One region of the Pseudobacillus sp. 179-B 2D1 NHS genome, then DNA from elsewhere that is predicted to be linked to it. Evidence: riboswitches for the same ligand, from Rfam matches in the RefSeq annotation. Region 1 holds a riboswitch; each other region holds the start of a gene.

Region 1 (3,131 bases):
CCCGGACCAGTTGACTGGTAAGAATGAACGACGTGTCCCTCATGATCAGATAATCCTGGATAATAAACTTTTTCTACAAGCTCATGTTTTTGTAAAAACTCAGCTAATTTTTGTGCGGATTTAGAAGACTGTTCAAGCCGGACATGAAGAGTTTTCAAGCCTCTTAGCACAAGCCAGGCATCTTGCACACCAAGAACGGCTCCAAATGAATTCTGCAAAGCATACAAGCGATCACCCAGTTCTTTGTCTTTTGTTACAGCCAGGCCGGCTAGTACATCGCTATGTCCCGATAAAAACTTAGTAGCGCTGTGCAGAACAAGATCTACACCAAAATCAAGCGGACGCTGCAAAGCTGGTGTAAGAAATGTGTTATCCACAAATGTCAGGCAATTATTTGCTTTAGCCAATTTAACAATTCCCTTTATATCCGTTACTTTCAGCAATGGATTGGACGGCGTTTCCATATAAATTAATTTCGTATTCTCTTTTATGTTTGAGGCCACTTCATGCAGATTCGTCATGTCCACAAATGTATGTTCAATACCGAAACGGTTCAAGACACTTGTGACCATGCGATACGTGCCGCCGTATACATCTTCTGTAATTAATATATGGTCTCCTTTAGAAAGCAAAAGAAAGGCCGTAGAAATGGCTGCCATGCCTGATGAAAAGGCAAAGCCCCGCGTGCCGCCCTCAAGTTCAGCAATGGCAGTTTCTAACGCTTCTCGCGTCGGATTCCCAGAACGGCTGTAATCATAACTGCCAAATTGATCAAAGTCCTTTTGATGGAATGTAGAAGCATGCTGAATCGGTACACTGACCGCTCCGGTTCCTTCATCGAATTTATGGCTGTTATGCAATAGTTTTGTTTGGAAAGAATAATTATCACTCATATTTTTCACCCCTTCATGTTCTTGAAAGCTTGTGTCAAGTCATCAATTAAGTCGTCTGCATGTTCAATTCCTACTGAAAAGCGGAGCAGGCGGTTACAAACACCATTTTGAATGCGAACCTCTTCAGGCACATCCATATGTGTCTGCGTTGCCGGATAAGTAATGAAACTCTCGACTCCCCCAAGGCTTTCAGCGAATGTAATAAGCTTCAGATTTCTTAAGAAGTCGTCCACCCATTTTGCTGATTCTAACCGAAAAGAGAGCATTCCCCCCCGTCCCGGATATAAAACATCAGTGACCTCCGGGCAACATCGCAGAAATTCCGAAATTTGCTTTGCGTTTTGCTCATGTTGTTTCATACGCAGGCTCAGCGTTTTCATCCCCCGTACTAACAGCCAGGAATCCAGCGGGGCCAAAACAGCTCCGGCAGCATTTTGCATCTCTCCCACTGAAAGCGCCAGCTTCTCTCCTTTTACTGCGATCAAGCCGGCCAGCACATCGTTATGGCCTCCTAAATACTTCGTTGCACTATGAATGACAATATCAGCTCCCTGAGTTAGCGGACGCTGCAAAAGCGGCGTGTAAAACGTATTGTCAACGATCAACAACAAGTCATGCTCTTTTGCCAATGCTGCCACTAGTTCAATATCTACTTCCTGCATAAGCGGATTAGTCGGTGTCTCCAAAAAGATCACTTTTGTTTTTTCTGTTATTTTCTTTTTCGCTTCACTGATATCCTGAAAACTGTCATATACAAAAGATAAGCCGAATTTTTTCCATCCTTTCTCAAATAACCTATATGTGCCTCCATATAGATCAGCAGAGACGAGCCACTCATCCCCAGGTTCAGCCAATGCAAGAAGTGTCTGGATGGCCGCCATGCCTGAGGCAAAAGCAAAGCCTGCATCCCCGCCTTCCAAATCAGCAATCGCTTGTTCGACAATTTGTCGTGTTGGATTTCCTGTGCGTGTATAATCATAGCCGGTTGAACGGCCAATTCCCTCATGACGATAAGCAGTTGAAAAATAGACAGGTGCATTCACTGTTCCCGTTGCTGTTTCGCTGCGATTCCCAATTTGTGCTAGCAATGTATCAATGTGTGTATGTGACATGTTCTTCTCTCCTTTATGTATGCGCGAAAAATAAAAAAGCCTTCTTAAGAAGAAGGCTTTTGATTATCTTCCTCTCATCTTCCGGGATGAAACCCGCTGGAGTTAGCACCTTGACTTTACGTAGCCGGTTGCTGAAGCATCATCGGGCCAGTCCCTCCGCTTCTCTTGATAAGAACCTATGAAATTTTAACTTTTTTTAAATGTACAGTAAAAAGATAGAAATGACAAGAGTTTTTTCAATATTTTATTTTTTGGCAAATTGATTATCAATCAAAGCAGTGAAATCAGGCTGTTTTTTTAGGAATTTCAAGTCATATGAAGAGTCAGCAAATTCCTGCACAACTTTTTCATTTATGTCAGCTGTGTACGTAATTCTTTTCCATGCACTATCAACCACATCTTTTGCCAATTCTTGTTTTGTATCTTTTTTAATCGCTGCAATCGTTAACTTTTTCGCTTCTTCTGGATTATTGTTAATAAAATCAATCGCTTTTTTATGAGCATCTACAATATCTTGCACAAGTTCAGGATCTTCTTTTATTAATTTACCGCTCGTGGCGAGTACGGAGTTAGGCAATGTCGTACCGAAGGCAATTTCATCACTATCCACAATAATCTTGGCTCCCTCTTCTTTAACAAGCAAGGAACCCCATGGTTCAGGAACAGCAGCAAGATCTACTTTGCCTGATTCAAACAGACCTGCATATTGGGCCGGCTTGCCTGTTGTATGCTTCATGCTACCACCAATCCGGTTTGATTCAAGACCGAAATCTTTAACGAATGTTTCCATTTGGACGTCATGTGTGCAGCCAACACCTGGAGTAATAAATGTTTTGCCTGCAAAATCTTTAACAGAATTAATTCCGCTGCCTTTCCGGGCAACGATCACTGTGCCACCTGAAGAACTGCCGGCGACAATTTTCACGTCCGCTCCATTAGTAAAGTTGTTCATTACCGGTCCAGGCCCGACAAGCCCTGCCTGAACGTCTCCTGTTTTCAGGGCAACCATAAATGCCCCGCCATCCGGGAAGGATTTATATTCAACATCTACATCCTTACCAAGCGCTTCCTCGTAATACCCCTTTTCCCGGGCGATCATTGCCGGCACGTGGTCAAGGTTGGGAAA
Region 2 (3,131 bases), on a different contig from region 1:
CAACTCATCAATGTTGACTCCTAATTTCTGAGCGTATACAGGATCAAGCGCATGCTCTGCATCAATGAAAGCAGCTTGACCGCCGGCAGCTTGTACTTCAGCAATAGCGTGAAGAGCCACGGTAGTTTTACCAGAGCTTTCCGGCCCATAGATCTCAACGACCCGACCGCGTGGATAACCGCCTACACCAAGGGCTGCGTCAAGAGCAAGCGAGCCGCTTGGACTAGTGGAAATTTTCCGGTCTGTTTGTTCTCCTAATTTCATGATAGACCCTTTACCAAATTGTTTTTCAATTTGCTTTAAGGCCATATCCAATGCTGCTTGACGATCGTTCACTAAAATTCCTCCTTAAAATTAACAATCTATTAAGTAAATGCACAGTGACATGTTGTTTCATAATCTATACTAACTATACCTTTTTATTGAGACAATTTCAAGTAAAAAGCGAACATTTATTCGGTTTTTTTATTTTTCCTCCTGAGAAGAAGAATGGATAAGAAACTAGAAAAGTAGTAGAAGAAATAGCGGAAAAAAAGAAGAAAAAAAAGTAACTCCTGCTTTTTTATTTTATCATAAAAAAGCAGGAGAGGATAATTTTAAGCCTGTCATATTCTTTATTTAATAAGGAAAAGCGTTAAGCTTCTACAGCTACGCCAGTCGCTTTTTCAATCGCCTGATTCAAGTCAGCAATCAGGTCCTCAGTTGACTCCAGTCCGATGGATAAACGGATCATTTCTTCTTTCGTACCCGATTTTGCTAAGTCTTCACTGCTTAATTGCTGATGTGTGGTAGAAGCCGGGTGAATAATGAGTGACTTGCCATCCCCCACATTGGCAACATGTGACCACAGTTTAATGTTATCAATCACTTTTTTACCTGCTTCGCGGCCGCCTTTAATGCCAAATACAACAATAGAACCAAACGTATTAGCCAAGTATTTCTTCGCTAATTCATGAGATGGATGATCCTCCAAGCTTGGATGAGATACCCAATCTACTGCCGGATGATTTTTCAAATAATCGACGATAGCAAGCGTGTTTTCATGATGGCGCTGAATACGTAAATGCAACGTTTCCAGCCCTTGAAGCAACAAGAAAGCGCTATGGGCACTCAAGGAAGGGCCAAAATCCCGTAACAACTGTACGCGTAATTTGATAGCAAAGGCTGGGCCTTCCAGGTCCGCAAATCTTAAACCATTATAAGATTCATCCGGCTCCGTAAAGCCAGGAAACTTTTCACTGTTCCAATTGAATGTTCCTCCATCTACTACTATACCACCGATGACTGTTCCATGGCCGCTGATCCATTTCGTAGCGGAATGAACGACAATGTCGGCCCCTCGAACAAGCGGATTAGCTCCGTAAGGAGAAGCAAACGTATTATCTACAATGAGCGGAATACCATTTTCATGAGCAATATCTGCCACCTTTTCCACATCAAGCACATTCAAGGAAGGATTTCCGATAATTTCTCCAAACAGAGCTTTTGTTTTTGGAGTGATCGCTTTGCGGAAATTTTCCGGATCAGTAGAATCAACAAACTTTACATTAATCCCGTATTTAGGAAGCGTATTGGCAAAAAGGTTATAGGTGCCTCCGTATAAATTAGCTGCCGCTATAATTTCATCGCCCGCGTGAGCCAGATTAAGAATTGAAAAGGAAATGGCAGCCATTCCTGATGAGAGCGCCACTGCTGCTGCTCCCTTTTCCAATGCAGCCACACGCTTTTCAAACACATCTACTGTCGGGTTGGTAATACGCGTATAAATATTTCCTGGCTTTTGCAAAGCAAATAGGGCGTTAGCATGATCTGTATCTTCAAATACATAAGAAGTCGTTTCATAAATCGGAACGGCACGGGCGCCAGTAACCGGATCCGGCACTTGTCCTCCATGAAGTAAAATTGTTTCTTTGTTCCACTGTTCGTTTGTCATCATTAATCCCTCCCAATTATTAAATAAAGCGCTAGTAACCTGAAGAATAACTAAAAAGCCCTCTTCTGTTGTAAGAAGAGGGCTTTATTATAGGATCCTCCTCTTATCTCTCAGGCACATACGCCTGCAGGAATTAGCACCGTTTCAGACAATTTGTCTGAAGGTTGCCGGGCTTCATCGGGCCTAATCCCTCCACCGCTCTCAATAAGAGTACTTCTATTTAATTGCGTAACTCATAATCTCTTGGTTTTTATTATATAGCATAGCGATCAGAATAGTCAATAATATTCCGAATGTTTTCACTTATCTCCAGCAAGCTCAGCCAACAAATAATGACACCCATACTTAACTGAGCGCTTTCTAATTCCTTCGCGGCTGCCTACTAATTGGAGTTTAAATACTTTTGTTTCCCTGTGCTTTGAAGCAAGACCAATCCATACAGTACCAGGCGAGTGTCCTTCCGATTTATCCGGTCCCGCCACTCCGGTAAAGCTAATACCGAAGTCAGCATTCAAAAGACTGCGGACATTTTCCGCTAATTCAATAGCACACTGTTCACTAATGGCACCATAACTTTCAAGCGTTTCTGGCTTCACTTGCACGAGTTTTTCCTTTGCTTCATTGGAGTAGCAAACAATCCCGCCATTAAAGAAAATGCTCGCTCCGGGAATAGCTGTCATTTCACTTTGAAACAATCCCCCTGTTAAGCTTTCAGCTGCTGCTAACGTATGAGATGTTTCCTTTAAGCGCTCCGCTAGCTCACGGGCAATGGACGTATCATTATAGCCATAAAAGTATTCCCCGACCCGGCGAAGAATTTCCTCCTCTGCTTCTTGTATCATCTGTAAGGCGGTTTCTTCCGATTCGTGTTTAGCAGTGATTCGCAGTGTTACCTCTCCATCACCAGCAAGCGGGGCAATCGTCGGATTTTGTTGTGCGAGTAACAAATCCTCTACTTCTGTTTCTAAAGCAGATTCTCCAATACCAAAAAACCTTAATACGCGTGACTCTATTTTTTCAACTTTTTCAAGCACATCTAATAGCGCCGGCTTTCCATAGCGGACAAACATCGGCTGCATTTCCCGGGGTGGCCCAGGCAAAAGCATATAGAAATGATTCTTTCCTTTTACCATCATCCCTGGCGCCATGCCATGATCATTCGCTAAAACGAGACAGCCCTCCATGACCAGGGCCTGTT
Region 3 (3,131 bases), on a different contig from region 1:
CATTTCCACATCAAGCATCTTCCTCCGGCTTTTTGTAATCCTATACGTTTGTCTTCTATTATACAAATCAAATCGTTTTAGATAAAATAATAAGCAAGTCCATCCTGCTTTCTGTTGCAGGAAACATAAAAGGAGGAGAGAAAAAATGATCTATCCTTATAACAATAAAACTCCTATTGTTGCTGATTCTGCTTATATCGCCGATTATGTAACAATTACGGGAGATGTAACTATTGGCGAAGAAACAAATATTTGGTTTAATACTTCTATTCGCGGGGATGTAGCCCCGACTGTAATCGGCAAAAAAGTGAGCATTCAGGATAATTCTGTATTGCATCAAAGCCCGAACAACCCGCTTGTTATTGAAGATGAAGTCACAGTCGGCCATCAAGTTATTTTGCACAGCTGTAAAATTAGAAAAAAAGCTTTAATCGGTATGGGTTCCATCATTCTTGATAATGCAGAAATTGGTGAAGGAGCATTTATCGGGGCCGGTAGTCTTGTTCCCCAGGGAAAAGTCATTCCTCCTCACTCCGTGGCATTTGGCCGGCCGGCAAAAGTGATTCGCCCAGTGAATGAGGAAGACAGAAAAGATATGGAGCGCATTGTCAGAGAGTACGTAGAAAAAGGACAGTACTATAAAAGCATACAAAAAAAGCCTGAAGACCGTTAAAGAGTCTCCAGGCTTTTTGCTGCTTATTAATTTGATGCCTGATCTTTTAAGATTTCAGCTTTGTCTGTTCTTTCCCAAGGAAGATCCACATCTGTACGACCAAAATGTCCATAAGCGGCTGTTTGTTTATAAATTGGACGACGCAGTCCAAGCATATTAATAATGCCCGCTGGACGCAGATCAAAATTATTGCGAACAAGTTCAACAAGCACATCTTCAGAAACCGTTCCTGTGCCGAACGTATCGACAGCAATTGAAACAGGCTGAGCTACACCAATCGCATAGGCGAGCTGGACTTCACATTTATCAGCAAGGCCGGCCGCAACAATATTTTTTGCTACGTAACGAGCTGCATAAGCTGCTGAACGGTCTACCTTTGTTGGATCTTTACCGGAGAATGCTCCGCCTCCATGGCGTGCATAACCACCGTATGTATCCACGATAATTTTCCGGCCTGTTAAGCCCGCATCTCCTTGAGGTCCGCCGATAACAAAACGGCCTGTTGGATTGATAAAGAACTTTGTATGTTCATCGATTAATTCTGCAGGGACCATCGGGTCAATGACATGCTCGCGCAAGTCGCTTTGAATTTGTTCAAGCGCAACTTCCGGATGATGCTGTGTCGAAATAACAATTGTATCGATTCTTACTGGCTTGTCGTTTTCATCATATTCAACTGTTACCTGAGTTTTACCATCTGGACGTAAATACGATAACGTTTCTTCTTTTCTAACTCTCGTTAATTGACGGGATAATTTATGAGCCAATGAAATCGGGAGCGGCATTAATTCTGCTGTTTCATTACAAGCAAAACCGAACATTAAGCCTTGGTCACCCGCACCAATCGCTTCAATTTCTTCATCGCTCATTTGGCCTTCACGTGCTTCAAGAGCCACGTTCACACCCGCTGCAATATCAGGTGACTGCTCATCAATGGATGTCAACACACCGCATGTATCGGCATCAAAACCGTATTTTGCACGAGTGTAGCCAATTTCCTTAACTGTCTCCCGAACAATTTTATTAATATCCACGTACGAAGAGGTTGTAATCTCCCCTGCTACGAGTACGAGTCCAGTTGTAACAGATGTTTCCGCTGCGACACGCGCATTTGGATCTTTTGATAAGATTTCATCTAGGATAGCATCGGAAATCTGATCGCAAATTTTGTCCGGATGCCCTTCAGTGACTGACTCTGAAGTAAAGAGACGACGATTTTTAGTCATGAAACTTCCTCCTTAAAATGATCAACTTACTGCCGATCGATAATGGTACGGTACTCATTTCCCCTAAGTTTACCCTTTTAAAATAAAAAAACCCCTCCTGAAATAAAGAGAGGAAAGGTTGGTCTTATCAACATAGGCCTTTCACTCTTATCGTTCAAGGTTTGCCCTTGCTGCAGGTTAGCACCTTTGTCTTGAGTACAAACTTATATTGTATAAGTGCCGGCAGTCGATATAACTACCAATCACAATCAAGCAGGTTGCCGGGCTTCATCGGGCCTGTCCCTCCGCCAGCTCAGGATAAGAGTATCCGTTCAAGGTTACATCATACGAAATCCGTTCGACAATGTCAACTGGTTTCGTATAAAATCTCTTCATTTTTTCGGTTTCTTTTATAGGAAATCGGACAATCTGTAAATAAAAAAAGTCGCAAAAAAATAAGTGAATAGTATAGACTATTAAATGTAATGTGTTATACTATTTTTGAACAAATAATGCGATAACAATTATTTAATTTCAGATAAAGGATGGTTATTAATTTATGAAGACTGTAAGTGTTTCAAGTGAAATTTTGGAACTTTTAAAAGGTGATAACGTAACAATGCAGCCATCTGTGCCGCAGCTCGTAGAAAAAGTACTTAATCGTAAAGAGGGCGTGTTAACTGCTTCTGGAGCAGTATGTGCTGAAACGGGAAAATATACTGGCCGTTCTCCTAAAGATAAATTTATCGTTGAAGAGCCTTCAGTAAAGGACAAAATTGATTGGGGACCGGTTAACGAACCAATTTCCCCTGAAGTCTTCGATCAATTATACACTAAAGTGATCAATTATTTAAAGGAACAAGAAGAATTGTTTATTTTCAAAGGATTTGCAGGGGCAGATCCAACCCATCGTTTACCAATTCAGGTGATCAATGAATATGCATGGCATAATCTGTTTGCTCATCAACTTTTCATTCGTCCAACTGAGGAAGAATTAAAAGATCATCAAGCAGGCTTCACAATCGTATCTGCTCCGAACTTTAAAGCAGACCCTACAGTAGACGGAACAAAATCAGAAGCATTTATTATCATTTCTTTTGAGCGCCGTATCGTTTTGATCGGTGGAACGGAATATGCAGGAGAAATGAAAAAATCGATCTTCTCTGTAATGAACTACTTGCTTCCTGAAAATGATATTCTGTCTATGCACTGCTCAGCCAACGTTGGCTATGAAGGTGATGTGGCCCTATTCT
Region 4 (3,131 bases), on a different contig from region 1:
TACACTGAAAGAATTACACTTAGAGGACGTATCCTATGAAGATCTGCTGAAGGTCGGCCAAGCCGCCACTCAAGAAGGAGAAACAATGAAGAACTTATCCTCTGACATTACTGCTGAAGATGTGGCAAATGGCATTCTAGCTGTTGACCAGCTGAGTGCGCCAGTAGGAATATGAAGAAGATTGAAATGGGCTGCGTACCAGTAGGCTAAACGAGACAACCCGAGTAGAGGCAGCTGAAATTGGCAAAAAAATTCGAGATACAATATTATTTATTTTAGCTCCCCGTTAGTTGTGCCAAAAGGCAGCTATCATGTTAAATCGTAGGCTTCAAATACAGTAGCTTTAAAACGTTTTACGTGTATGAATAAAATCTTTGAGTGTAAACAATGATATTTTAATCCCTCTTTTCTATAAAAGGCAGGTCTATTCTAAGGCAAACCCGCGCATGTTGAATCCTCTTTTTTAATGCGTGGGTTTTTTCTAATGCAAAATCAGATTAACATTCCAAATATAGCCTTCCCAAGGAGCAAAAAGAGCAGAAGCCACAGAGGAAGAAATAGCCGGAGTCATTATGGTGGCTACATCATTAAACGGAGATGTTAAACTTTTTAGCAGGAGGATTTATTTATCGTTGTAAAGTCGTGTTCCTTTGACGGCACCCTTTGTAAAAAATTATGCGAAAATGATGATATAACTGTCACTGGCCTGTATTTTCTAGTATTAGCTATACTTTTTAAGTCCTCATATAATCTTCTATCCGTCATTTAAAAATATCCATAATTTTTTTGTTGATAAAGGAATAAAAATCATGTAGTCTTTTAGTTGCTGTGACAAAAAAATAAGATTTTTTCTTCTTATCAAGAGAGATGGAGGGACTGGCCCGATGAGATCTCGGCAACGGAACTTAGTGATTAAGTTGCTGTGCCAAATCCAGCAAGCAAAGGCTTGATAGATAAGAGGAGTGTTTTATAGATATAAGGCCTCTTCTTGTCGTTCAAGATGAGGTCTTTTTTCGAGGCAAAGAATGGGCAAAAGACGTGTCCCATTTTATTTTTTGGAGGTGGAACAATGAAGAGAGGGAATCCATGGGCGTTGATCCCATTTGTTGTTTTTTTAATTTTATTTATTGGTTCAGGGGTTATTACAGGTGATTTTTACGCCTTCCCTGTCATTGTAGCCATTGCTATTTCGGGCGCTGTGGCTCTGGCGATGAATCGAAAAGAACCCTTTGGGCGAAAGGTGGATATTTTTTGCCAGGGCGCAGGAAACGTAAATGTGATGCTGATGGTTGTTATTTTTCTATTGGCGGGAGCCTTTTCAGAAGTAGCAAAAGGCATGGGGGCAGTGGACTCTACTGTTAACTTTGCTTTAGCGGTTGTTCCGCAAAACTTGCTTGTCGTAGGCTTGTTCGTCATTGCCTGCTTTATCTCCCTATCCATGGGTACATCAATGGGAACGATTGTTGCATTGGCGCCAATTGGAGTGGGGATAAGCGAGCATATTGACCTTCCCATGGCTTTAGTCATGGCGGCGATTATTGGCGGTTCAATGTTTGGCGATAATTTATCCTTTATTTCCGACACAACCATTACTGCCGTTCGTTCACAGGGCGCACAAATGAAGGACAAATTTAAGGTGAATTTTTGGATTGTGCTGCCGGCAGCTATTGTAACGGGTGTTATTTTAGGGGCTATCACAATGGGGGAAACGGCGCAAGTGGAACATTTAAGCTATAATTGGGTAAAAATTGTTCCCTATGTTTTAGTCATTATTCTAGCGTTAACTGGAATGAATGTTTTTCTTGTGCTAGCACTTGGAATTGTTCTCGCTGGAGCTGTTGGCTTAGCGGATGGCAGCTATCATTTAATGAGCCTTTTGCAAAAGATGGGCGAAGGAATGGCTAGCATGTATGAAATGGCCTTTCTTGCGATATTAATAGCTGGAATGGTGGAGGTTATTAAGTTTAACGGCGGGATTGACTTTCTGCTTCACCTCGCAACAAGAAGAATTAAATCGAAAAAGGGTGCTGAATTTGGGATTGCCGGTCTTGTCGGCCTAACGAATTTATCGACGGCTAATAATACGATTGCTATTTTAATTGCTGGTCCGCTTGCAAAAAATATGGCTGATCAGTATGAAATTGAGCCGCGAAAGTCTGCGAGCATATTAGATATCTTCTCCTGTGTGATTCAAGGACTTTTGCCGTATGGAGCCCAATTCCTGGCAGCCGCAAGCGTAGCCGGAATATCGCCAGTGAGCATCGTACAATACTCTTTCTATCCAATCCTTATAGGAATCTGCGGAATCATCGCTATCCTCATCGGATACCCGAAAAAAAAGCAAGTCTGAGTTTCACCACTTTAAACAAATGGAGAGCCTATTCCGTTTGTTTAAAGCGGTAAATATTTAATATATCGGTGATTGCTCTCGAATTCATTGAAGTTTGGAACATTTGACTGCGTCCTTTCGATAGTTTACTTAGTTAGAATTTTAACTGGAATCATATTTATGGGTGTTACTCTTTCGCTTTAAATGCCGTTTGTAAAAGTCAAACTTTTACGAACGGTTATTTTTTTATCCAAAAAAGGCTGTTTTTCACTTTGTTTAAGTCTAAAAATTATTTTCGAACATTTTTGCTAGCATGGATCATACAAGAAGAGCGGGAGCGGATTCGAAGGCAGCAGCGTGAAGGAATGGATGTGGCCTATATAATTTATCCTTGTTACGATCATCCTTATAATAAAAGAGGGAAACGGACCTTCTAATTTGACGATATAACAGATTAAATGCCGATGAAAAATTAATAGAAACCATAAAAGCAAATCCAGATGAGGATTTGCTTTTATTTTTAAGGTTTATTTAAGGTTTGGATTAAGGTGGTGTAAGGTCTAGGAATTATAATCATCATTAGTTACAAGGAGGGCATATCAATGAAAACCATTTTACAAGCAAAAAACGTTCAAAAAATATTTGATACAAAAGGAAATGTTTATAAAGCATTAGAAGATATTGATTTGAAAATTAAAGAGGGAGAATTTATCGGCATCATGGGACCTTCTGGTGCTGGGAAATCGACATTATTAAATGTTTTGTCCACTATAGATACACCAACATCAGGGGATATTATCAT

Evidence for each region. Region 1 has a riboswitch for S-adenosylmethionine ahead of ACH0BF_RS02685 (methionine biosynthesis PLP-dependent protein). Riboswitches for the same ligand answer to the same signal wherever they lie in the genome.
Region 2: linked by a shared signal. The riboswitch ahead of ACH0BF_RS07740 (O-acetylhomoserine aminocarboxypropyltransferase/cysteine synthase family protein) and the one ahead of ACH0BF_RS02685 (methionine biosynthesis PLP-dependent protein) in region 1 are both predicted to bind S-adenosylmethionine.
Region 3: linked by a shared signal. The riboswitch ahead of metK (methionine adenosyltransferase) and the one ahead of ACH0BF_RS02685 (methionine biosynthesis PLP-dependent protein) in region 1 are both predicted to bind S-adenosylmethionine.
Region 4: linked by a shared signal. The riboswitch ahead of ACH0BF_RS19325 (Na+/H+ antiporter NhaC family protein) and the one ahead of ACH0BF_RS02685 (methionine biosynthesis PLP-dependent protein) in region 1 are both predicted to bind S-adenosylmethionine.

The regions. Positions count from the first base shown of each region.
Region 1 covers NZ_JBIQDP010000002.1:66,596-69,726, forward strand. The annotation lists gene metC (cystathionine beta-lyase) at 1-893, opposite strand, end outside; gene ACH0BF_RS02685 (methionine biosynthesis PLP-dependent protein) at 899-2,005, opposite strand; SAM riboswitch class I at 2,077-2,180, opposite strand; gene ACH0BF_RS02690 (aliphatic sulfonate ABC transporter substrate-binding protein) at 2,250-3,131, opposite strand, start outside.
Region 2 covers NZ_JBIQDP010000006.1:5,137-8,267, forward strand. The annotation lists gene recA (recombinase RecA) at 1-336, opposite strand, end outside; gene ACH0BF_RS07740 (O-acetylhomoserine aminocarboxypropyltransferase/cysteine synthase family protein) at 635-1,933, opposite strand; SAM riboswitch class I at 2,034-2,144, opposite strand; gene ACH0BF_RS07745 (competence/damage-inducible protein A) at 2,233-3,131, opposite strand, start outside.
Region 3 covers NZ_JBIQDP010000008.1:163,333-166,463, forward strand. The annotation lists gene ACH0BF_RS10575 (alpha/beta hydrolase) at 1-11, opposite strand, end outside; gene ACH0BF_RS10580 (gamma carbonic anhydrase) at 146-673, shown strand; gene metK (methionine adenosyltransferase) at 700-1,899, opposite strand; SAM riboswitch class I at 2,044-2,203, opposite strand; gene pckA (phosphoenolpyruvate carboxykinase (ATP)) at 2,438-3,131, shown strand, end outside.
Region 4 covers NZ_JBIQDP010000023.1:49,293-52,423, forward strand. The annotation lists gene ACH0BF_RS19320 (glycerol dehydrogenase) at 1-175, shown strand, start outside; SAM riboswitch class I at 853-960, shown strand; gene ACH0BF_RS19325 (Na+/H+ antiporter NhaC family protein) at 1,070-2,350, shown strand; gene ACH0BF_RS19330 (ABC transporter ATP-binding protein) at 2,932-3,131, shown strand, end outside.